Regions from separate parts of the Paractinoplanes abujensis genome, predicted to be linked through region 4. Evidence: riboswitches for the same ligand, from Rfam matches in the RefSeq annotation. Region 4 holds a riboswitch; each other region holds the start of a gene.

Region 1 (5,927 bases), 6.0 Mb from region 4:
TCAAAGGTGTCCACGCGCTGCCCGGAGGTGGCCGCGCGGTGCTCGGAGCTGTCCGCGCGCTGTCCAGAGGTGGCCGCGCGCTGCTCGGAGCTGTCCACGCGCTGCCCGGTGTCTGCGCGACGCCCAGAAGTGGCCGCGCGATGCTCGAAGTTGTCCACGCGCCGCCCAGAGTTGTCCACGCGCTGCCCGGTGTCTGCGCGACGCCCAGAAGTGGCCGCGCGATGCTCGAAGTTGTCCACGCGCCGCCCAGAGTTGTCCACGCGCTGCCCGGTGTCTGCGCGACGCCCAGAAGTGGCCGCGCGATGCTCGAAGTTGTCCACGCGCCGCCCAGAGTTGTCCACGCGCTGCCCGGTGTCTGCGCGACGCCCAGAAGTGGCCGCGCGGTGCTCGGAGGTGGCCGCGCGGTGCTCGGAGGTGGCCGCGCGAGGTCCGGAGTTGGCTGTCTGCCGGCCGGGCTCGGGATTCCCGATCTCGGGCGCCGGATCGGCGGCGGGCTGGTTGGGCGTGGGGGACGGGCCGCTTCCGGTTCGGGCTGGGGCGTCGGTCTCGGCCGGGCCGGGGCCGGAGGGCGCGCGGCTCTCGGCACCCGTGCCCGCCCGTGGGGCGCCGGGGACCCGCAGCCCGAGCAGTTCGGCGTCGGCGTAGCGGCCGGTGGCGACCGTACGGTGAGGGCTGCGTTCGCTGTCGACGTCGCCCCGGGCCGAGGCGAGCCGCACGTCGGTCAGCGCGGGCAGGTCGGGGCGCAGCACACCGGCATCGAGCACGGTGATCTTCGCGAGGGCAGCCCGGGCGGTGGCTGTGAAGCGGGCCCCTTCACATTCGTCAGCTCGTCCGTGCGTGCCGGCGGGCACCGCGACGACCGCTTCGCCGGAGGGTCCGTGCGAGGTAGCGGGCATAGCGGCGTGCGCTTCGGTGGGGACCGCGATGACCGCGAGGGCGGTCAGGGCGGCGGCCGCTCCGGAGAATGCAGGATACGTCCGGGGTGGGCGGCGGGAGCACGGGGTCGGCATGCAGGGGCCTCGCTTGATGATCGGCGACGTGTCCGGCTTGACCATCGAAAAGCCGTTTGCGGAGGGTACGGCCCTATCAGCGGGTTTGGCTCATCAGCACATTCCGGCAAGTCCGACATTGCTGGGCGTAACGGCTCGCCTGGATCCAACGAACGATCTTCCGGGTCGTCACCGGTCGATCATCCCTTGTAGAGACCCTGCCGCCACGAACGTGTCACCGCACGCCGCACCTCCCTCGATTCCGACGCAATCTTTCGTGAGCGCCGTCCAAAGTCAACAGCTACCTAAGAGATGCCTTAGGTTGCTGCGCGTAGTCGCGACGGGGTGCGGCTCAGGTGCCGGATCCCCCGCCGCCGCCTGTCCGGCCGACAAGTTGGGTGATGAGGGTCACCGGACCGGCGGCCCGAAATGACGCCGGTTGACCACGGCTCGTCCTGGGTGTCCGGAGCGACATCGGACGCGGATTCCGATGTGTGACCAGCGAGTTTTCTGGGGCGGCTGCGAAACATGGCGGATGGCCCGACCCGGCCGATCGTTGCCTGCGTGCCCCGAGCGGGGCACAAGCCAGGCCGCCCCGGGACGCCGAGTCCCGCCCACCACGGGACGGCCCGACCTGTCATCGACGGAACTTCAGTGGGCGGGAACGGGGGAACCAGAACGCCGGCCCGAGCGCCGGCTAGGGGTGAGGTCGCCTCACGCGACGGGCCGCCTTCAGGCCTAATCCGACAGCTAACCTCGCAGGCGGTTGAAGGACCGAGGATCGTCTTGTCTGTCTCCACGAAGCTGCGCCGCCTGCTCGTGCCGGCCGCGGCCGCGCTGATGTCGGCCACCCTGCTCGTCGCCCCGGCCCAGGCCGCTCACGTCTCTCCGGCTGCCGCCGCGTCGGCCGCCCTGGCCGCGCGTGGCAACGCGGTCGTCGCGGCCGCCCGGGCCCAGCGAGGCAAGCCCTACAGGTACGGGTCGCGCGGTCCCAACGCGTTCGACTGCTCGGGCCTGACCGGGTACGCCTACGCCAAGGCCCACGTCGCCCTGCCCCGCACGGCGCAGGCTCAGTACCGCGCGGCCAAAAAGATCACGGGTGCCGCGGTGCGGCCGGGTGACCTGGTCTTCTGGGTTTCGGGGAGCCGGGCCTACCACGTGGCCGTCTATGCGGGGGCGGGTCAGGTGTGGCATGCCCCGAAGCCTGGTGACCGGGTCAAGCTGGCCAAGATCTGGAACTGGAAGCAGGTTCGCTACGGGCGGGTCGCCGGCTGATCCGGTGACCTCCCGGACCTCCCGGACAGCAACCACTTGACGGTGTCGGCTCTGCCCGGTTTCCGGGCGGGCCGCCTCCGCCGCGGTCAGCGATCACGATTGGTCGTCGACCGGCCTGGGGCCGGCAGTCGTCCAGGTCAACGGCGCCCTCTTGATCAACTCCGGTGTGCCAACCCACCCCACCGGGGGACCCCCGACCCACCGCAGATTTTACCGGGTGGGGCCGATCTTGGCGGGGGTGCCTGTGGACGGCTCGGGATTGTGGACAACCGGGGAATCCTCAGCGGGGCGTGCCAGGCGAGCCGCCAGGCGGTCGACGCCGAGCAGCGCGGCCCCGAGGACGGCGAAGATCACGGCGAGCTCGGCGAACTGGCCGGCCACCCAGTCGTAGCCGTGGGTCGTGGGGTCGAGGAAGAAATACGGATAGCGGACGCTGACCGTGGGGAACAGGATGGCGCGGGTCACCGACGTCACGCCGTACGCCAGGGGGAACAGGATCCACAGGCCCAGGTCGCGCCACGGGGAGACACGGCGGGGGCCGAACAGCACCCAGTCGGTGAGGACCAGCAGCGGCACGGCGTAGTGAACCAGGAACATCGACCAGTTGGTGACGCGGCTCGCGGGATCGGCCACGGCCAGGCCGGGCAGCGGGTTCGCGCCGTTCTGCAGCATGAAGTGCGAGATCAGGCCGGTGATGACGATCCACAGGGTGACCGCGCCGCGCAGCCGGGGTGCGGCGGGGCCGGTCGTGCCGCGACGCACCATCCAATACAGGACCGCGCCGAAATAGCCCAGCGTGATCAGGTTGCTCTGGCACGTGTAATACACGATGCGGTGATCACCGATCAGCAGGCCGGCCAGGCCCGAGCCGACGATCAGCAGCCGCAGCCAGAACTGCGGAGTCAGCCAAACTCTCATCGCGCCTACCGTAGTGCGGCCTTCTGCACCTTGCCCATGGCGTTGCGGGGCAGGCCGTCGACCAGGTGCACCACGCGCGGACGTTTGTGCACGGACAGGCCGGCGGCGACGAAATCGATCAGTTCGCGCTCCGTCGTCCCGTCCGCGACCACGTACGCGGTGATCTGCTCCCCCAGGTCGGGGTGTGGGGAGCCGACGACGGCGGCCTCGCGGACCGCGGGATGCAGCAGCAACGCGTCCTCGACCTCACCCGCGCCGACCCGGTAGCCCCCGGTCTTGATCAGGTCGGTGGAGGCGCGCCCGACGATCCGGTGCCACCCGTCCGCGCCGATCGTGGCCACGTCACCGGTCTCGAACCAGCCGTCGCGCTCGGGCCGGCCGTGATGCAGGTAGCCGTCGAACAGCGTCGCCCCGCGCACCTGCAGATGCCCGATCTCGGGGCCGGGCGCCAGGGGTGTGCCGGTGTCGTCGACCAGCCGCGTCTCGACCCCGGGCACGGGCCGGCCGACGTGACCGGCGCGGCGTTCCCCGTCGGCGTGCGCGCTCACCGTGATCAGCGTTTCCGTCATGCCGTAGCGCTCGACCGGGGCCTGACCGGTCAACTCGCGCAGCTGCTCGAACACCGGCACCGGCAGGGGTGCGCTGCCGGAGACGAGCAGACGGGCCCGGCCGAGCGCGCGGGCCTCGGTGGGGGCGGCACAGATCCGCGACCAGACGGTGGGCACGCCGAAATACAGCGTCCCGGCCGCCGCCGCGTACGCCTGCGGGGTGGGTTTTCCGGTGTGCACCAGCCGGGAACCGACGCGCAGCGGCCCGAGCACCCCCAGCACCAGGCCGTGCACGTGGAACAGCGGCAACCCGTGCACGAGCGTGTCGTCCGGTGTCCACTGCCAGACCGCGGCCAGCGCGTCCAGGTCGGCCGCCAGCGCTGCCCGCGAGATCACGACCCCTTTCGGGGCGCCCGTCGTGCCACTGGTGTAGAGCACCAGCCCCGGCCGTACGGGATCCGGCTCGGCGGGAACATCGGTGCTCACGGCCCGCGGCACTGCGTCGATCAGCTCGGCGCCCGAGTCGCGCAGGATGTGCGCCCGCTCCAGCTCCCCCGCGTCGGGCGGGATCGGCACCACCGGCACCCCGGCCAGCAACGCCCCGGTGATCGCCACCACGGTGTCGAGAGTGGGCGTCGCCTCCACGGCCACCATCCGCCGCCCCGCGATGCCGCCGGCCACCGCCGCGGCCCGGCCCAGCAGCTCCTGCCGCGACAGTCCAACCCCTTGCGCCCGTACGGCGTCAGCTTGATCATCCGCATGGTGCAGCGCACCGAGCAACCGGCTCATCGGGCGGCCTCCAACCGTGTGACCATCGGCGACAACAAGTCGTTGAGTTCGCGGACCAGCACGGTGACGGCGCGTTCGGCCAGCTCGGGCAGCTCCGGACCGGGACTGTCGGGCAGTGCCGGCAGGCCGGCGAACGTCAGCGGCGCCTCGACCACCAGCATCGAGCGGGCGTGCGGGATGCGGGCCAGCTCCTCCTGCGACGGCGCCAGGAACTGGCCGAACGTCTCGGGCCAGCCGCGCCAGCCCCGATCCTGGGTCCAGCTCCTCGGACTGCTCAGCTCCCCCGGCCACGGCGCGACCAGGTCGACGGCGGCGGTGAGGGAGCCGTCCCACGAGTTGCGCCTCAGCTCGGCTCTGAGCACCCGCCGATGCAGCCGTACGAACCCCGGGTCGAGATGCGGCGCGGTCGCCAGCCGCCAGGCCACACAGGCGAACCCGACAGGCGAGATGTCACCCCAGCAGTCGTCGAACTCCTTGGCGTGCACCCACACGTGCTCGGCAAAGCGGCTGCGCCCCAGGCCCGCGTTCTCCCGGTCGTACTGCTCGTCCACCCAGGCAACACGCAACGGACCCACGCCCCCACCCTAGCCACCCGGGGGCCACCGGTCAGCGCAGGATCGTGGTGGCTACGTCACGGAGGTGAGGGCCGGTGGGGGCGGCCGGGTCGACCAGGAGGGCAGGGATGCCGGCCGCACGGGCTCCGGCGATGTCCGCCACCGGGTTGTCGCCCACCATCCACACCGGTGAGGGTCGCTTCAAGCGGTCGAGCACGTGGTCGAAGAACCGGGGGTGCGGCTTCTCCCACCCGACCAGGGCCGAGCTGAAGACCTCGTCGATCACGTCGGACAGACCCAGGTCAGCGACCAGGCGGTCGAGCTCCGGGACGTGGTTGCTGACGATCACATTGGTCCAGCCCGCTCGGTGGAGCCGGTCGAGGCTGACGACCGTGTCGGAGAAAACCCTCCATCGGCGGGGATCGGTGAAACGGTGCCGCATCAGCTTCGCCGCGGCTTGTGCGAGGTCAGGCCGTACGCCCGCGGCGATCAGGGCGTTGCCGAGAACGCCCTGCAGGGAAGCCCACCACGCATCCGGGTCGGCCAGGTGGTGATGCGGCCGATCGTGCTCGTGCCACGGGAAGCCGGACCGCAGGTGCGGACGGAGCTCCGCCACGCTCAGCGGCGACGGCTCGCCCGAGGCCTCGGCCAGGCAGTCGAGCAGGCACGCGCTCCACATGCCGGGGCGATGGGCCAGCGTGCCCTCGAAGTCCCAGAGAACCGCCTTCACGACGCCGGGCGTGGGGGGCGCAGGCCGTCGAAGACGATGGTCAGGACGCGGGCTCGCAGGGGGGCGCCCTCGGCGGACTGGTCGGGCACGCGCGAGACGGCAAGCATCAGGGCGGTCAACTCGG
Region 2 (5,927 bases), 1.5 Mb from region 4:
GCTCGTCGTAGACGGCGTGCACCAGCTTGACCCGCTCACCGAACCGCGCGAGCCGGTGCCGCGAGTGCGCCAGCGCCTCGGTGTCGCGGTCAAGTCCGACCAGGACCACGTCCGGATAGCGCTCCAGAACCGCCTCGGCGTGACCGCCCAGGCCCAGCGTGAAGTCGACGTGCACGGCGCCCGGCAGCCGGAGAGCGGGGTCGAGCAGCTCGAGGCAGCGCTCGAGCAGCACCGGCACGTGCGTGCCGCGAAGCTCCCCCATAACGACCCCCATCGCCCCACCCCGACTGTCCCGCGCGCCCTGCCCGGCACCGACCTGCCGGTTGTTTGTGCCGACGCCCGCGTACGTCACCCGTTCCGCGGCATTTCCCGGACGCCCGCCCGTACCGCCAGATCCCCATCCGCTCGTGCCCGTTGCCAATCGGGCTCGCCCTTGGCCGGACACGCGCCTGGCGCCGGGGAAGAGGCGCCAGGAGCGGGAGCGGCTGGAGATCTCGCAGTACGGAAGCGGCAGCGTCCGGGCCTTCGCGGGCCCAGTCGAGTGCCGTGCCTACAGTCCGCCGGGCAGCACCCCCTCCTCGATGTCGGCGAACTCGTCTTCGCTCGCCGCGAGGTAGTCCTCCCAGGACTGCTTGTCCCAGATCTCCACACGCGTGCTCGCGCCGATGACGACGAGCTCGCGATCGAGGGCCGCGTACTCCCGCAGATGGCCGGGGATGGTGACCCGCCCCTGCTTGTCCGGGACCTCGTCGTGCGCGCTGGCGAAGAAGACCCGGCTGTAAGCCCGGGCCGCCTTGTTGGTGACCGGCGCCTCACGCAGCTGACCGGCGATGCGCTGGAACTCCGGCATCGGGAACACATACAAGCAGCGCTCTTGCCCCTTGGTGATCACGACACCTCCCGCCAGCTCATCACGGAACTTCGCCGGAAGGATCAGCCGCCCCTTGTCGTCGAGGCGCGGAGTATGCGTGCCGAGAAACATCGGCCCCTACCCCCTGCCCCGGGCGGTTCGCGGTCCGCCTGTCAACTCGGGCCGGCAGGCCCCTCAGGTCTGGTTCGACTTTTCGGCCCTGCCACTGCGCTCCACTCTACTCCACTTCCCTCCACCCGCAAGCCGAATGAGCGGGGTCGCGAACCCCATTCGCAGACGAAACCGCAGCTCAACGAGGTGGGTGCGAAGTGGAGGGGCCAAGCATGATCAACCACGTCCGGTTTCCGACATCCTCCCGGGGCCCCTGTCAAGAACCATCCCAAACACGCCCAAACATCCCAGACGGCCACGATGTCAACCCCCACGGGGGAGGAAAGTGGAGGACGAAGGGGCGATGCCCTGCTGGTCGCCGACCCCTGACTCGCCCACCCCTGACTCGCCCCACCCCTGACCCGCCCTCCCAGGGGGCCCACCGCCACCGCAGATTGTGGTCAAAATCGTGGATCTTGGGGCGCGGCCCTGTGGACAACCCCGGACTGTGGACAACGCCCTGATCAAGGGGCTTCGGGTGTAAGGCGAGGGCCCTATATATAGGTGGCGGCCCGGCGGCACAGCAGAGCCGGCGGGCGGCACGGCGGCACGGCCGGCGGACGGCACGGCTGGCGGCGGAGCTTGGGCAGCACGGAACGGGAGGGCGCGGCCGGGGTGGCCAAGGCCGCCAGGAAGCGGAAGCGGCGCAGGACAGGGAGGCGTCGGCCGGACCGGGCGCACGCAGAGCGGACCAGACCGGCCGCGGACAGAGCAGGCTGGGCGTTGGCAGAACGGGCCCGGCCGGGCGCGGTTAGAGCGGGACCGGACGTGAAGAAACGCCGGGCCGCGTGGGGCGGCCCGGCGTTCCGGGGATGGGGTGGCGCTGGGGTGCGGTCCGGCCGCAGCAGGTGGGCAGCGGGGATGAGCGACCGGGATGGGGGAAACGTGGCGGGTCACCCGGCGCGAGGAACGGCAGCTCGGGACTGCCGGGCCGGACGCGTACGGGAGAAAGCCGACGTGGCGTGACAGCGGGACGCGCCCGAACCGGACACGTCCCGCTGAGTCAGGCTCGGCGTCAGACCAGACGGCGAACCACGTAGTTCGAGCCGATCATCTTGCGCTTCGACACCCGCGCGCCGGTGTGCGGGGAGTCGTACATGTAGCCGCTGCCGGCGTAGATGCCGGCGTGGTAACCGTACGAGCCGTTACGGAAGATGATCAGGTCGCCGATCTGCTTGCTGCCCTTGGCGACCGACTTGCCGTACTTCTGCTGCGAGTTGGCCTTGTGGGGCAGGCTCTTGCCGACTGCCTTCTTGTAGACCCACATGGTGTAGCCCGAGCAGTCGAAGCGGGAGGGGCCGGACGCGCCGTACTTGTACAGCGAGCCGACGTGCTTCTTCGCCTCGTTGATGATCTTGGTGCGAGCGGGGGCCGACTTCGGCTTGACGGTCACCGAGAACTTGCCGCCGGCCGCCGCCTTGTAGGTCGGCGTGCCCACGTAGTAGGCGCGAACCGCGCCGCTCACGTGCGGCTCGCCGGTCAGCGTGACGCTGCCGCTCTTGCCCAGCGTCTTGGCCGACAGGTTGACCCACTTGCTCTTGCGGAGCGCCTGCAGTCGCACGGTCCCCGAAGTGATCACCTTGCCGTTGGCCGGGTTGATGTACTTCGCGGTGACCTTGATCTTGCCGCCGTAGGTGACGGACCGCGTGGAGATGGAGCTGCGGACCGACGGCTTGACCTTCGCCTTGGCGGCAGCCGCCGCGGTGACGATCGGGGCCGCGCTGGCGGGCGACGGGGCGATCAGCTGGCCTGCGCAGAGGCAGAGACCCAGAGACAGTGCGATGGCGCCGGCACCGAGCGAACGGCGGCCACGGCTCGAACTGTGTTCGTGCACGGTAGAGATATCCCTCCGGCACGCCTGCGAGGTTAGCTGTCGGGTTCGGGCGGGAAGGTGTGCCCGGTCGCCGGAGCGACTTCACCCCAAGGTTCTCCGTGATCGCCACCGGAGCGGGTGGCGGCGGAGTGAACCGGAAATGGTTCCCCCGTCCCTGCCCCCGTATGCCTTTGTGGTTGTTCATGGTGCGGGTGGTCGAGACGACCGGCCCGGGGCAGGGCTCGGCGTAAGCCAGGTCGTCGCGAGTCAGGCAGCGGGTGCTGCCGGCCAGACCTTGCTACACCGATTCCGGGCGCTCTGGGGGAACCGGTTCAGTAACAGAGAGTGTTTGGCACAGTGGACAGTGTCCGATTTGTTACTAGGCGGCAAGAATTGCCATGACGACTCGTGATTGGTGAATTACCGAGGGTCGAAGGTTACGCGTGAATCAGAACACATTTTTGCTCGGAACCATTCGGGTGACGCACACCGCAATTTCACTCTTCCGCCGTTCAAACCTTTCTCACCGGCGAAAATGGTCACTGGTAAATGGCTGGGCCGGAGGGTGGGGAGGAGACGGCCGGCCGGGTGTCCGGAACCGGATGCTCGGCAACTCGACGTGACAGCCGGGTCCGGTACGCTCGTCTCCCGTGACGGACGGGAAAATGCCCCTGCGGGCCAAGGTCGCGACGTCGGTGTCGAAGACGGCGGCCGCACTCTCCAGGGCCGCCGGGCGCGGCGACGGCTCGGTCATCGGCGGCTGGATCGGTCTGAAGATCGACCCTGATCTGCTGCGCAACCTGGCCGCCGGGCGCGCGATCGCGCTGGTGTCCGGCACCAACGGCAAGACCACCACGACCCGGCTGGCGGCGGCCGGCCTGGGCGTGCTCGGCCCGGTGGCCACCAACTCGTTCGGCGCCAACATGCCCACGGGGCACACCTCGGCCCTGGCCAAGGCGGGCTCGACCCCGTTCGCGGTGCTCGAGGTCGACGAGCACTACCTGGCCCGGGTGATCGACGAGACCAACCCGCGCGTGGTGGCGCTGCTCAACCTCTCGCGCGACCAGCTCGACCGGGCCAAAGAGGTCGCGATGATGGCCCAGATGTGGCGCACCGCGCTGGCCGGGCACCCCGACATCTCGGTGGTGGCCAACGCCGACGACCCGATGGTCGTGTGGGCGGCCCGGGGCTCGTCGCACATCACCTGGTTCAGCGCCGGCCAGCGCTGGACCGACGACTCGGTGGTGTGCCCCGAGAGCGGCGACCCGATCGAGCGGGCCAACGGCGACTGGTGGTGCACGGGCTGCCCGCTGCGCCGCCCGCAGGCCCAGTGGCGCGTCGAGGACGACGGCGTCATCGACCCCCGCGGCGACTGGCACCTGGTCAAGCTGCAGCTGCCGGGCACGGTCAACCTGGGCAACGCGGCCACCGCGCTGGCCGTGGCGGCCGAGTTCGGCGTGCGGCCCATCGAGGCGCTCCCCCGGCTGGCCACGGTGGCCTCCATCGCCGGGCGGTACGCGCAGGTCGACCGGGACGGCCGCAACATCCGCCTGCTGCTGGCCAAGAACCCGGCCAGCTGGCTCGAGGCGTTCGACATGGCCGAGCAGGCGCCGACGCTGCTCTCCATCAACGCCCGCGACCCCGACGGTTTCGACACCTCGTGGCTCTACGACGTCGATTTCTCGCCCCTGCACGACCGGCCGGTGCTGATCACCGGCGAGCGGGCGTTCGACCTCGCCGTACGCCTCGAGGTGAACGGAATCGGTTTCCGGCACGTGTTGAGTTTCGAGGAGGCGCTCCGGTCGGTGCCGCCGGGCCGCCTCGAGGTGATCGCCAACTACACGGCGTTCCAGGACATCCGAGCGGAGTTGGACCGTGTCAACTGAGAGCGTCCTGCGCATCGTCTGGATCTATCCGGACCTGCTCTCCACGTACGGGGACCGGGGCAACCTGCTGATCCTGGGCCGGCGGGCGGCCATGCGCGGCATCCCCGTCGAGACGTATTCCGTACGCTCCGACCAGCCCATGCCCTCGACAGCCGACATCTATCTGATCGGCGGCGGCGAGGACGGCCCGCAGGCCCTGGCGGCCCAGCGGCTGATCACCGACGGCGGCCTGCACCGGGCGGTCAACCAGGGCGCGGCCGTGCTGGCCATCTGCGCGGGTTACCAGTTGTTCGGTCACTCGTTCTTCGCCAAGGGGGCCAAGTGCCCCGGCCTGGGGCTGCTCGACCTGCATTCCGACCGCGGCGAGACCCGTGCGGTGGGTGAGATCCGGGGGGACATCGACCCGCGGCTGGGCCTGCCCCCGCTGACCGGTTTCGAGAACCACGGCGGGCGTACGCACCTCGGGCCCGGGGTGGCGCCGCTCGCCCGGGTGACGGCCGGGGTTGGCAATGACGGGCAAACCGAGGGAGCCTGGCACGGGAAGATCCTGGGCACCTACTCGCACGGCCCGGCTTTGGCTCGCAACCCAGCTATAGCCGATCTGCTACTGCGTTGGGCGATCGGCGCGGATAGTCTTTCCCCGGTCGACGACACCTGGCCCGACAAACTGCGAGCGGAACGCCTCGCCGCAGCCGGCTCCTGAAACAGACCCGACGAGCAAGGGACGGTACGCCTGCATGACTGACATCCTGATCGCCCCGCGGGGCGTGAATCTCGCGGCGGATACTCAGGTTTCTCAGCCCCAGCAGACCACCGGCGAAAAGTCCGAGATGGGCTGGAAGCGCCGACTCGTCCGGTTCGGCGTTCTCGGTGTCGTCGTCGGGGGCATCGCGGCCGCGGCCGCGGTGCTGCCGATCCGCGAGATCGCCGACACCGTCGCCGCCCTCGGCCCCGCGGCCGCCGTCGGCATCGCGGTCATCGGCGGTCTCCTGCTCTCGGTGCTCGTCCCCCGCACGGCGATCACGCTGGCCTGCGGCGCCCTGCTGGGTGCGGCCACCGGCGCGGCGACCGCCCTGGCCGCGGCCGTGATCGCGGCCGCCGCCACCTACTACGCGGGCCGCTGGGTCGGCCGGGGCGCGCTGGCCGCCCGCTCCGGCGGCAAGCTCGACCGTCTCGACGGCTGGCTCAACCGTCGTGGCCTCTCGGC
Region 3 (5,927 bases), 6.1 Mb from region 4:
TTGCTCTGCGGACGCCGTACGGCCTGTAATGAGCGCATGAGCACATGGACGACGATCGTTGTCGGCGTCGATGGGTCACCCGGCAGCCGTAAGGCCCTGACCTGGGCCGCGGCCGAGGCGGCGGACCACGGCGCCGAGCTGCTCGTGCTGAACGTGTGGGAGCACACGCTGCTGCCACCGGCGGGCGGGCCCAGCGTTTCCGAACACGCGGTGGCCGAGCCCAGCCAGGCCACCACCGAGGAGCTGCTCCAGGTGATCAAGGAGGAGCTCGGGGAGGACCCGCCGGTGCCCGTACGGGCTCAGGTCCGGCAGGGACGCCCGGCGAAGGTCCTGATCGACGAGTCGGAGGGCAAGAACCTGCTGGTGGTCGGGCATCGCGGGCACGGCGGCTTCGCGGGTCTCGTGCTCGGCTCGGTCAGTCAGCACGTCGCCGCGTACGCGAAATGCCCGGTCACCGTCGTGCGTTAACGCGGATCCCGTACGGCGCCCAGGAACAGGATCGTGCCGGTCCGCCGGTCGGAGATCGTGAACTGGAACGGGCGGTCGGCGCGGAACACGGCCGGGTTCACCTGGGCCGAGGTCGTCATGACCCCGCCCGTGACTCCGGCCGCCTCGGTACCCTTCTCGTCGACCCGGATGTACGTCTTGTGATACACCTGCTCGAGCCGTCGGCCGTCCGGTGACATCGGCCGGAAGTTCGCCCGTGCCGGGTCGAACGCGCTGGTCATGCCCATTTTCTGCAGCGGCTTGGTGAGCTGGCCGGCCCAGCGCAGCTCGAAGCGGGGCAGCGCGATGTCCTCGAAACCGCGCGGGGCCAGGCTGCCGCTCAGCGCCTGCCAGTCGGCGGCACCGGCCATCTTGCCGTCCTCAGCCAGGATGATCTCCATCCCGTAGCGCCCGTTTTCGCCGTACGGGAGACGAAGCATGCGGAAGCCGTCGCGCTCGGCATAGCCGTAGGAACCGCCCGAGTGGTGCATTGTGGGCACCGTGACCGGCCCGCCGGGAGTGGTGAACTTCTCGTCGCGCGTGATGAGGAAGATGAGGAACTCGTTCTGCCACGTCCCCAGGAAGTACACCGCATTGAGCAGTACGAGGGTGGCTTGCGCGCTGGGCAGGCCGAGGTCGCGCGCGATGCCCTTGATCCGGCCGCCGGTGTTCTCGTCGACCCAGTCGTCGATCTTCTCAGCCGTCTCCGCCGACCCCAGATCGGCGTCCTCCACGGTGCCGCCGAAGCTGTGCCGCACGAAGTCGGCGTAGTCGTCCTCGAGCGGGCCGTTGTTGTACAGCGCGTCGGACACCGACAACGTCACGTCCTCGGTGTCGGCCAGCTCCCGCAGCAGCGCCCCGACCCGCTCGTCCTGACCCTCGCGCAGACCCAGCACCCGCGCCATCTCGGCTGCGGTGTCCCCGTCGGCGCCGGCCGACACCATGGCCAGCAGCACGGACACCGACACCGGGGACGTGACCGTGTTCGCGTCCTTCTCGTCGAGCTGGGCGAACAGGTCGAAGCCGAACGTGTTGACGGCCCGGGCCACCGGGGCGGCGTCGGTCGCGACCAGCTTCACCTTGATGCGAGCGGCGTCACCGGGCACCTTGTCGCCACCACACGCGGCGGTCGCCAACACGCCACAGACCAGGACAAACGCTGCTAGGGCACGGATCACACCAGTGAGACTAGGAACGGGCCTCCAGGGTTCCCGGATCGATGAGTCGAAGTTCACGATTCGGCCCGCGGATTTGGCTGTACGGGTCGTCGCCTGGTTACCGTCGGCCGAGTCCCGCAGTCGCGGGCACCCCGGGCGGAACGCCGAATCCTGCCGCCGCCCGTGCGGAAACGAACCCAGGCATGGAGCGGGGGACCCACAAGTTCCTCGGCGCGCCGCTGTTCCCAGCCGGCGCGCCTCGGGGTGAAGCCGCCTGCGCGCGGCCGGGCAGCCCAGCCCGAACCCGACAGCTCACCTCGCAGGCGTGGAGGTAGCTCTTTCATGGCACAGATCGCTAAGAAGACCCGTGTCGCGTTCGGCCTGACGGTCGCGGGCGTCGCGGGCGCGGTGGGCCTGCTCGGCCCCGCGTCGCCGGCCCAGGCCGCGAGCGTGAACTGGGACGCCGTCGCCAAGTGCGAGTCCGGCGGCAACTGGAGCATCAACACCGGCAACGGCTACTACGGTGGGCTGCAGTTCAGCCGCAGCACCTGGAAGGCGTACGGGGGAACGAAATATGCCCCGACCGCCAACAAGGCCACCAAGGCGGAGCAGATCAAGATCGCTGAGAAGGTGCTGAAGGGGCAGGGCATCGGGGCCTGGCCCACGTGCGGCAAGAAGGGTGGCACCCCCGCCAAGCCGGTCGCGAAGAAGCCGGCCGCGCCCGCCAAGAAGCCCGCTTCCGGCAAGCACTACGTCGTGCGTTCCGGTGACACGCTGGCCTCCATCGCGGCCAAGCAGCACGTCAAGGGCGGCTGGAAGGCGCTCTACCAGCTCAACAAGACGGTGCTCAAGAGCCCCAGCCTGATCTATCCCGGTCAGCGGCTCGCCCTCTGAGTCGTCCGCGCGTCCGGCCCGGTTTGCCGATCGGGCCGGACGCGCGCGCCGCGTCCCACTGTGTGGACAGCCGGATCGGTGCCCGAATTCGCCCCGTGAGCTGCCCCGCGACAAGCTGGACATCGACCCAACTAAATGGAAACTTAAACTTTACAGGCGATTTCTCCCCGCGCCGTCCCGCGAACTGTGAGGATCTCTCGCATAGACAGACGTGGATGTCTGTACCTCGTGGGGAGGAAACACGTGAGAATTGCTGTCGCGCTGGCCGGCGCCATCGCCCTGGCCAGTGGGGGCCTGGTGGCCACCGCCACAACCGCGTCCGCCGCGCCGGTCACCCCCGGCTCGTCGCTCATCGACCAGGCCGGATCGGCGATCAAGAAGTCGGCCAAGGACCGCTACACGGTCTACAGCAACAAGAACGGCATCACCCGCTACACCCGCACCTACGACGGTTTGCGCGTCTACGGCGGTGACGTGATCATCCGTACGAAGGCCGGGAAGTTCGCCGGTGCGTCGGCCGGCCTGGCCAAACCGCTCAGCCTCGGCACCAAGCCGTCGGTCACCGCCGCCGGCGCCGCCGCCACGGCCAAGGGCCAGTTCCGGGGCACGATCACCCAGGCCGGGACGCCGGAGCTGTTCGTCGACGCGAGCAGCGGCATCGGCACGCTGTCGTGGGAGACCGTCATCACCGGCTGGCAGCCCGACGGTCAGACCCCGTCCCGTTTCCACGTCATCTCGGACGCCCTGACCGGCAAGGTCGTCGGCTCGTACGACGAGATCGAGAACATCGCGGGCACCGGGAACAGCATCTACTCGGGCCCGGTCGCGCTCGAATCGACGCCGGCCGGGGAGTCCTTCACGCTGATCGATCCCGTACGCGGTAACGGTTCCACTTGCGACATGAACAACCGCACGTCGGGCACCTGCACCACGTTCACCGACGCCGACAACACCTGGGGCACAGGCGCACCCGCCGACCGGCAGTCGGCCGCCGTGGACGCCCACTTCGGCGCCGCGGTCACGTTCGACTACTTCAAGGACGTGCACGGCCGCAACGGCATCTTCGGCGACGGGCGCGGTGTCCCCTCCCGCGTGCACTACGGCAACGCGTACGTGAACGCCTTCTGGGACGGCGCCCAGATGACCTACGGCGACGGCACGGGCAACGCCAAGCCGCTGGTCGCGCTGGACGTGGCCGGGCACGAGATGTCGCACGGCGTCACCGAGAACGTGGTGCCGGGCGGGCTCACCTACTCGGGCGAATCGGGCGGCCTGAACGAGGCCACAAGCGACATCTTCGGCAGCATGGTCGAGTTCCACGCCGGCAGCACCGAGGACGCGGGCGACTACGACATCGGCGAGAAGATCGACATCAACGGCAACGGCTCGCCGCTGCGCTACATGTACAACCCGGCCCTCGACGGGCGTTCCCACAGCTGCTGGTCGACCTCCACGCGCAGCGTCGACGTGCACTACTCCTCCGGCGTGGCCAACCACTTCTTCTTCAACCTGGCCGAAGGTTCGGGCGCGACCCCGTACGGGACCTCGCCGGTCTGCGGCGCCGCCGAGCCGGTCACCGGCATCGGCAAGGAGAAAGCCGCGAAGATCTGGTTCCGGGCGCTCGACGCGTACTTCGTCTCGAACACCGGCTACGTGAACACGACCACGCCGGCCAACACCGCCCGCGCCTACTCGCTGGCCGCCGCCACCGACCTGTACGGCCTGTGCAGCGCCGAGTACAAGGCCGTGCAGACCGCGTGGACCTCGGTCAACGTGGCCGGCAACGACGAGGAATGCTATGACGGCAACGCCTTCGCGCTGACCCTGTCCGCCGACAACGCCGCAGTCGGCCCCGGCGAGTCCACGACCGTCACGGCGACCACCGCAGTGGTCAACGGCGAGGCCGAGGAGATCACCTTCAGCGCCGGCGCCACCCCGGCCGGTGTGACCGTCTCGTTCGAGCCGGCCACCGTCACGGCGGGGGAGTCGACCACGATCACCGTGAGCGCCGCCCCGGACGCCACCCGGACCAGCGGCCCGGTCACCATCACCGCGACCGCGGCCTCGCTGACCCGCTCGAAGCCGCTGACCGTCAAGGTCGGCAGCGTCGCGGCCTGCACCGTCACCAACGCCACGGCCGTGCCGATCCCCGACCTGACCACGGTCACCAGCGAGGTCGAGCTGGGCCAGTGCGCGGCCACCCCGTCCACTGCCAGCTCGGTCGACGTGAAGATCCAGCACACGTACATCGGTGACCTGGTGGTCAGCCTGATCGCCCCCGACGGCACGGCCTACGTGCTGCACAACCGGGCCGGCGGTGGCACCGACAACATCGACCAGAGCTACCCGGTCGACCTGTCGTCGGAGACCGCCAACGGCAAGTGGACCCTGCGCGTGCAGGACGCGGCCCGCGCCGACACCGGCACCCTGACCAGCTGGACCCTCTCCGTCTAGCCTCCTCCTGATCGGGCCCGCTCCTCAACGACGAGGGGCGGGCTCTTCGCTGCCCACCCCGCCGGCGCCACTGCCGCCGACTACGGCGCCTGGCAGGGCTGGCGCAACCCCGACCCGGCGACGACCGCCTGGAACTGGAACGCCGACGCCAAGCAGCGCGCCGCCCCGGGTCAAGGCGGCCCAGCGCGGCGCGATCACCGAACTGTTCGCCAATTCCCCGATGTGGTGGATGTGCCTCAACCACAACCCGTCCGGGGCAGCCGACGGCGGCCTGAACCTGCAGTCGTGGAACCACACCCAGCACGCCGCGCACCTCGCGATCGTGGCGCGCCGGGCCCGCGACAACTGGGGCGTCACTTTCCGCAGCGTGGACCCGTTCAACGAGCCGTCCTCGACCTGGTGGCGCGCCGACGGCACCCAGGAGGGCTGCTTCATCGGCGCCACCACTCAGCGCAGCGTCCTGGCCCAGCTCCGGTCGGAGCTGGACCGCCAGGGCCTGACCGGCGTCACGATCGCCGCCTCCGACGAGACCAACTACGACGTCGCCCGCAGCACCTTCGCCGGCTTCGACTCGGCCACCCGTGCCCTGATCGGCCAGGTCAACGTGCACGGCTATCAAGGTTCGGGCGGCCGCCGCGACCTGCTCCTCACCGACGTCCGCGCGGCCGGCAAGGTGCTCTGGAACTCCGAGACCGGCGACGGCGACGGCACCGGGCTGATCCTCGCCGCCAACCTGTGCCTGGACTGGCGCTGGCTGCACCCCACGGCCTGGGTCTACTGGCAGGTGATGGACTCGAGCGCCGGCTGGGGCCTGATCCGCTACGACGGCGGCACGCTGACCGCCGGGCCGATCGAGACCAAGCTGTACGTCCTGGCCCAGTTCACCCGCCACATCCGGCCCGGCATGCGCGTCATCGACACCGGCGTGGGCTACGC
Region 4 (5,927 bases):
CGGAGGCCGGCTACGGCTTCCCCGAGTCCGGCCAGACCATGGTCAACGTGACCAACGCCAAGCTCATGCGGCTGCTGGTCGACGACGAGCCGTTCGACGTGCGCTACGGCGAGCTGCGGTCCCACGAGCGGGTCCTCGACCTGCGGGCCGGCACGCTCGAGCGGACTGTCGAGTGGGTCTCCCCGTCGGGCCAGGCCATTCGCGTCCGCACCGTGCGCATGGTCTCGTTCACCCAGCGCTCCGTCGTGGCTTTCCTGTACGAGGTCGAGCCGCTCGACGGCCCGTCCCGGCTGATCCTGCAGTCCGAGCTGGTCGCCAACGAGCAGCTCCCGCCGATGAGCAAGGACCCGCGCGTCGCCGCCGTGCTCGACCACCCGCTGCAGTCCGAGGAGGTGCTCGAGCAGCGCACCGGTGGCCTGCTGGTGCACCGCACCAAGGCCAGCGACCTGCGCATGGCCGCAGCCATGGAGCACCTGATCGACGCGCCCGGCAAGCACGCCGTCACCACCGAGGGCCACCCCGACTGGTTGCGCACCACGGTGGCCTGCAAGCTCGAGCCGGGGCAGAAGCTACGCGTGGTCAAGCTGGCGGCGTACGGCTGGTCCAGCCACCGCTCGCTGCCCGCCGTGCGCGACCAGGTCGGCGCGGCACTGGCCAGCGCCCGGCTGGACGGCTGGGAGGGCCTGATCGAGGCCCAGCGCGAATATCTGGACGCCTTCTGGGACCACTCCGACGTCAAGGTCGAGGGCGACCCCGAGGTGCAGCAGGCCGTCCGCTTCGGCCTCTTCCACACGCTCCAGGCGGGTGCGCGTGCCGAGCAGCGGCCGATCGGCTCCAAGGGCCTCAGCGGCCCCGGCTACGACGGCCACACGTTCTGGGACGCCGAGACCTTCGTGCTCCCGGCGCTGACCTACACGCAGCCCTCCGCGGCGGCCGACGTGCTGCGCTGGCGGCACTCCACGCTCGATCTGGCCCGGGAGCGGGCCCAGACGCTCGGCCTGCAGGGGGCGGCCTTCCCGTGGCGCACGATCCGCGGGCAGGAGTGCTCGGCGTACTGGCCGGCCGGCACTGCGGGCTTCCACATCGGTGCCGACATCGCCGACGCCGTCCGCCGCTACGTGCAGGCCACCGGCGACTACGACTTCGAGCGTGAGGTCGGCCTCGAGCTGCTGGTCGAGACGGCGCGACTGTGGCGCTCGCTGGGCCACCACGACCGGCACGGCCGCTTCCACATCGACGGCGTCACCGGCCCCGACGAGTACACCGCCGTGGTCAACGACAACATCTACACCAACCTGCTGGCCCAGCAGAACTTCCTGGCGGCCGCCGACGCTGCCAAGCGCCACCCCGACCTGGCCCGCAAGCTGGGCGTGGACGACGAGGAGACGGCGAGCTGGCGGGACGCGGCGGCCGCGGTGCACATCCCGTACGACCGGGAGCTCGGCGTGCACCAGCAGTCCGAGGGCTTCACCCGGCTGCAGGAGTGGGACTTCGAGAACACCCCGCCCGAGGCGTACCCGCTGCTGCTCAACTACCCGTATTTCGACCTGTACCGCAAGCAGGTGGTCAAGCAGGCCGACCTGGTCATGGCGATGTACATCCGCGGTGACGCGTTCACGCCGGAGGAGAAGGCGCGCAACTTCGCCTACTACGACGCGCGTACGGTCCGGGACTCGTCGTTGTCGGCCTGCGTCCAGGCCGTGCTGGCGGCCGAGGTGGGTCACCTGGAACTGGCGCACGACTACCTGGGCGAGGCCGCCCTGATGGACCTGCACGACCTCCACCAGAACTCGCGGGACGGTCTGCACATCGCCTCGCTGGCCGGCACGTGGATCTCGCTGGTGGCCGGTCTGGGCGGCATGCGCGACTTCAACGGGCAGCTGTCGTTCGCCCCGCGTCTGCCCAGCCGCATCAACAACCTGGAGTTCTCGCTGCTCTGGCGCGGGCTGCGGCTGCGGGTGAACGTGACCGCCGACGAGGTGACGTATTCGCTGCGCAACGGCGGCGGCTCGGCCCGCCTGGTCGTCAACCACCACGGCAAGGACGTGGAGGTCACCCAGGTCAAGCCGGTGACCGTGCCGATCCCGCCGGCGCACCCGGTCGGCCCGGCCCCGAGCCAGCCGGTCGGACGCGCCCCGGTGCGGCGCATGACCAGCTGACGCCTGGCATGGAAGAAGGGCCCCGGGGTTCACCCCGGGGCCCTTCTGCGCAGGTCTGTCGTCAGAGCATCGACACGTGCACGTGGTCGGTGTGGTCGCTCGGACCGCTGTACGACTTCCAGCCGCTGGCCGGGAACCAGATCTGCTTGTACCAAATCACGTAATAGATGCCGAGCTTGTCGGCATTACGCACCAGGAAAGCCATCAGGTTGTTGCCGTACGTGCGGGTATCGGCATTGTGGGCGGGTGCGAAGCCGCGCTTCTGCAACGACCAGTCGCAGGCCCGGCCCTTCGGGTGCTCGAACGGCCCGCCGTTGCGGTGACAGCCGACGAACCGATTGAAGCCGGCCTTCTTCACCTCTTTGTACATGTGCATTGTGCGGGCCGTCACGCAGCCACTCGTGGTCTCGTCCTGGACGTTGCAACCCTCGGGCGAGAAACCGCCGTCGGAATTGCGCGGCGCGGGAGCAGCGGCCGGCGATTTGGCCAGCACGATGCCGTGGGTGAGGCTCTCGCCGCCGACCAGCGCGAGCGCGTCGTTGGCCGCCTTCTTCTGCTTGCTCATGGCCACGAGGTTGGTCTTACGCTTCTTGACCTCGGCGTCGAGCGCGGCTTTCTTGGTGTTGACCTCGTTGATGACCTTGTTCAGCTCGGCCAGCTTGCGGTCCTGCATCGCGTTGATCTCTTCGAGCGAGACCGCCTTGGCCAGGAAGTCGTCGGAGTTCTGGCTGCCCAGCAGGAAGCTGGCCGCCCCCAGGTGGCCAGTTCGATACTGCTGGCCGGCGATCGCGTTGACCTCGGGGAGCAGCGCGAGACGCTTGCCTTCAGCCAGTCTGATCTCCTTGGCGAGCCGCCTCTGCTCGGCTGTGGATTTCGTCACGGCGGCCTGGGCCGCGACGAAACGCCGGTTCGAGGACTCGATCACATCGTCGAGGGTGGCGTTCTTGCCCACCGTGTCACCCGCGCTGCCCTCGCTCGGAGCGGTGTCGTCGCCGGGCTCGGCCAGCGCCGGCGAGGAGGGCACGGCCAGGAAAGACAGGGCCACGATCGGCGCCAGGGCAAGCATCAGCCACCGGCGGGGTCGTACGGTCAATGCAGTTCCTTCCGGTAAACCGCCGACCGGGTTAGCTGACGGGTTCGGGACGGAAGCGATCCCTACCGCTTGCGCGGATGCACCCCACTGACCTGGTTCCCCGGCTCGCCTCGCGGCGATTGGGCGGTGGTCTGCCGGCACCTCGGGGGCGGCGCCACGGCGGCAGAACCGGCGGCTAGTTTACCCGAGAGTTCGCGCTCCTTCAGGACCAGAGAATGAGCAATTTAGTAGTCACTCGAACACATTCTGTAATTGCCGTGACGGGGCGTCGCCGGTGAAATGCAGCGCGTGTGATAACTGTCGATCTCGTGATGAAGTCGGTATGGTCGGGGCGGTCTCCACCCCCAAGGAGACCGCCGCCTAATCGCCCTGCCGGGCGAACCGGGGAACCAATCTTTCCGGGGTGAATCCGCTAACCAGCGGTAGGGATTACTTCCGTCCCGAACCCGTCAGCTAACTCGGTCGGCGGCCGACGGAAGGAACAGGTGTGCGGCACAAGACTGTCCGGCGACGAACGGCGGCCCTGCTGGCCCTGCTCGTCGCGCTCTCCGGGCTGACCCTGGCGGTGGCCGGACCGGCCGCCGCGGCGCCGGGTGACAACGGCGACGACGGCGAGGGCGCCCCCAAGTCCCTGATCCAGCAACTCGAGGCTGCCTCCAAGGGCTTCGTCGAGGCCAAGGAGGCCCTGGCCCGCTCCAAGACCCGGCAGGCCCAGCTCGCCGCCAAGCTCAAGGAGCTCGACGCCGACCTGGCCCCCCGGCAGGCAGCCATCGACGAGATCATCCAGAAGTCGTACCGGACCGGCCGGCTCGGCCCGATGACGGCGCTGCTCGGCGCCGAGTCGGGCGGCGGCTTCCTCGACCGCGCCGAGACGCTCGAAACGGTTGCGGTGCGCGAGAACCAGGTGGTGGCCGACCTCAAGGCCACCCGTGACGGCCAGCGGAAGGCCAAGCTGGCCATCGACGCCGAGGTGCGCAAGCAGCAGGGGCACGTCAACACGATGGCCAAGCGCAAGGTGCAGGCCGAGAACGCGCTCAAGGCGGCCAACACCGGCGGCTCGGACCGGACCGGCGAGGACGCCCCGGAGTCGACCGACGGCGGGTCCAGCGACAAGGCCACCCCCGCCCCGCGTAACAAGGACGGCTCGCTGCCCGACGAGAGCTGCTCCGAGAACGATCCCACCACCAGCGGCTGCCTGACGCCGCGGACCCTGCACGCGCTCAAGCAGGCCCAGGCGGACGGCTTCACGCGCTACGTGGCGTGCTTCCGCGAGCAGAACAGCGGCGAGCACCCCAAGGGGCAGGCGTGCGACTTCGCGGCCGAGAAGAAGGGTTTCGGCGGCGTCGCGTCGGGTGGTGACAAGACGTACGGGACCAACCTGGCCAACTACTTCATCAACAACTCGGACCGGCTGGGCGTGCTCTACGTCATCTGGTTCAAACGCATCTGGTTGCCGTCCAGCGGCTGGAAGGCGTACTCGAGGGGCAACGGCGACCCCTCGAGCGACCACACGAACCACGTGCACTTGTCGGTCAGGTAAGTCCCCGGAGTGCGAGACCTACCCACCTACTTGTTGACGTAGGTCTCGTACTCCTTCATCACGTCCTCGGTCGGGCCATCGGCCCGGATCACGCCGGACTCCAGCCAGATGGTGCGCTCGCACGTGTCGCGGATCGACTGCTCACTGTGGCTCACCAGGAAGACCGTGCCGGCTTCCTTGCGCAGGTCACGCACCCGTTGCTCGCTGCGCTTGCGGAACTTGGCGTCACCGGTGGCCAGCGCCTCGTCGATCAGCAGCACGTCGTGCTTCTTGGCCGCGGCGATCGAGAAGCGCAGCCGGGCCGCCATGCCCGACGAATACGTCTTCATCGGCAGTGAGCTGAAATCGCCCCGGTCGTTGATGCCGGAGAACTCGATGATGCCGGCCGCTTCCTTCTTCACCTCGGCCGGTGACATGCCCATGGCCAGGCAACCCAGCTCGACGTTGCGCTCGCCGGAGAGCTCGTTCATCAGCACCGCGTTCACACCCAGCAGCGACGGCTGACCAGCCGCGTAGATGCCGCCTCCGCGCTCGACCGGGAGCAGCCCGGCGATCGCCCGCAGCAGCGTCGACTTGCCCGAACCGTTGGTGCCGATCAGGCCGATCGCCTCGCCCTTGTAGGCCACGAAGCTGACGCCCTTGACCGCGTGCACCTCCCGTACGGCGGCGCTCTTCTTGCCCGTGACGATGCGCTTGAGGCTGGCCAGCGGCGTGTTCGCGCCCGGCGCGACCGAGCCGTAGATGCGGTAGACGATGTGCGCGTTGTCCGCGATGACGGTGGGTTCCCGAGTGTCAGCCACGGCCGTAGCCCTTCTCTCCGCGCCAGAAGTAGACGTAACCCCCGAAGCTCACCAGCGCCGTCCAGATCACCGCCTGGATCCACAGCAGCGGCGCCGGCTGCGCCAGCTCGACGTTCTCCATCAGTGCGTGCCGGACCAGCTCGATGAAGATCAGCAGCGGGTTGGCCTCGACCAGCGCGAGCTGCCAGCCGTGCAGCCGCTCGGCGAAGAACGTCACCGGGTAGAGCACTGCCGACCCGTACATCCAGATCCGCAGGATGTAGGGGATGAGCTGCCGGATGTCGGTGACCTTGGCGATCAGGCGCGACGTGAACAGGGCCAGCCCGGCGTTGAAC

Evidence for each region. A riboswitch is a leader RNA that binds a small molecule or an ion and turns the genes downstream of it on or off. The one in region 4 is predicted to bind cyclic di-AMP.
Region 1: it holds a riboswitch for cyclic di-AMP, as region 4 does, so the genes downstream of both, BKA14_RS01245 (C40 family peptidase) here and BKA14_RS29200 (coiled-coil domain-containing protein) in region 4, are expected to answer to the same signal.
Region 2: it holds a riboswitch for cyclic di-AMP, as region 4 does, so the genes downstream of both, BKA14_RS22235 (C40 family peptidase) here and BKA14_RS29200 (coiled-coil domain-containing protein) in region 4, are expected to answer to the same signal.
Region 3: it holds a riboswitch for cyclic di-AMP, as region 4 does, so the genes downstream of both, BKA14_RS01055 (LysM peptidoglycan-binding domain-containing protein) here and BKA14_RS29200 (coiled-coil domain-containing protein) in region 4, are expected to answer to the same signal.

Annotation. Positions count from the first base shown of each region.
Region 1 is NZ_JACHMF010000001.1:347,001-352,927, reverse strand. It holds gene BKA14_RS01250 (hypothetical protein) at 1-764, opposite strand, end outside; cyclic di-AMP (ydaO/yuaA leader) riboswitch at 1,621-1,770, shown strand; gene BKA14_RS01245 (C40 family peptidase) at 1,776-2,264, shown strand; gene BKA14_RS01240 (Pr6Pr family membrane protein) at 2,475-3,182, opposite strand; gene BKA14_RS01235 (acyl-CoA synthetase) at 3,188-4,519, opposite strand; gene BKA14_RS01230 (hypothetical protein) at 4,516-5,094, opposite strand; gene BKA14_RS01225 (HAD family hydrolase) at 5,126-5,803, opposite strand; gene BKA14_RS01220 (TetR/AcrR family transcriptional regulator) at 5,800-5,927, opposite strand, start outside.
Region 2 is NZ_JACHMF010000001.1:4,931,538-4,937,464, forward strand. It holds gene rsmH (16S rRNA (cytosine(1402)-N(4))-methyltransferase RsmH) at 1-262, opposite strand, end outside; gene mraZ (division/cell wall cluster transcriptional repressor MraZ) at 551-982, opposite strand; gene BKA14_RS22235 (C40 family peptidase) at 2,037-2,855, opposite strand; cyclic di-AMP (ydaO/yuaA leader) riboswitch at 2,862-3,040, opposite strand; gene BKA14_RS22240 (MurT ligase domain-containing protein) at 3,500-4,720, shown strand; gene BKA14_RS22245 (type 1 glutamine amidotransferase) at 4,710-5,423, shown strand; gene BKA14_RS22250 (TVP38/TMEM64 family protein) at 5,458-5,927, shown strand, end outside.
Region 3 is NZ_JACHMF010000001.1:305,868-311,794, forward strand. It holds gene BKA14_RS01045 (universal stress protein) at 37-468, shown strand; gene BKA14_RS01050 (serpin family protein) at 465-1,625, opposite strand; cyclic di-AMP (ydaO/yuaA leader) riboswitch at 1,826-1,983, shown strand; gene BKA14_RS01055 (LysM peptidoglycan-binding domain-containing protein) at 1,986-2,537, shown strand; gene BKA14_RS01060 (M4 family metallopeptidase) at 2,781-4,991, shown strand; gene BKA14_RS01065 (glycoside hydrolase) at 5,062-5,927, shown strand, end outside.
Region 4 is NZ_JACHMF010000001.1:6,391,258-6,397,184, reverse strand. It holds gene BKA14_RS29205 (glycoside hydrolase family 65 protein) at 1-2,159, shown strand, start outside; gene BKA14_RS29200 (coiled-coil domain-containing protein) at 2,221-3,252, opposite strand; cyclic di-AMP (ydaO/yuaA leader) riboswitch at 3,256-3,388, opposite strand; cyclic di-AMP (ydaO/yuaA leader) riboswitch at 3,600-3,736, shown strand; gene BKA14_RS29195 (coiled-coil domain-containing protein) at 3,740-4,792, shown strand; gene BKA14_RS29190 (ABC transporter ATP-binding protein) at 4,819-5,592, opposite strand; gene BKA14_RS29185 (ABC transporter permease) at 5,585-5,927, opposite strand, start outside.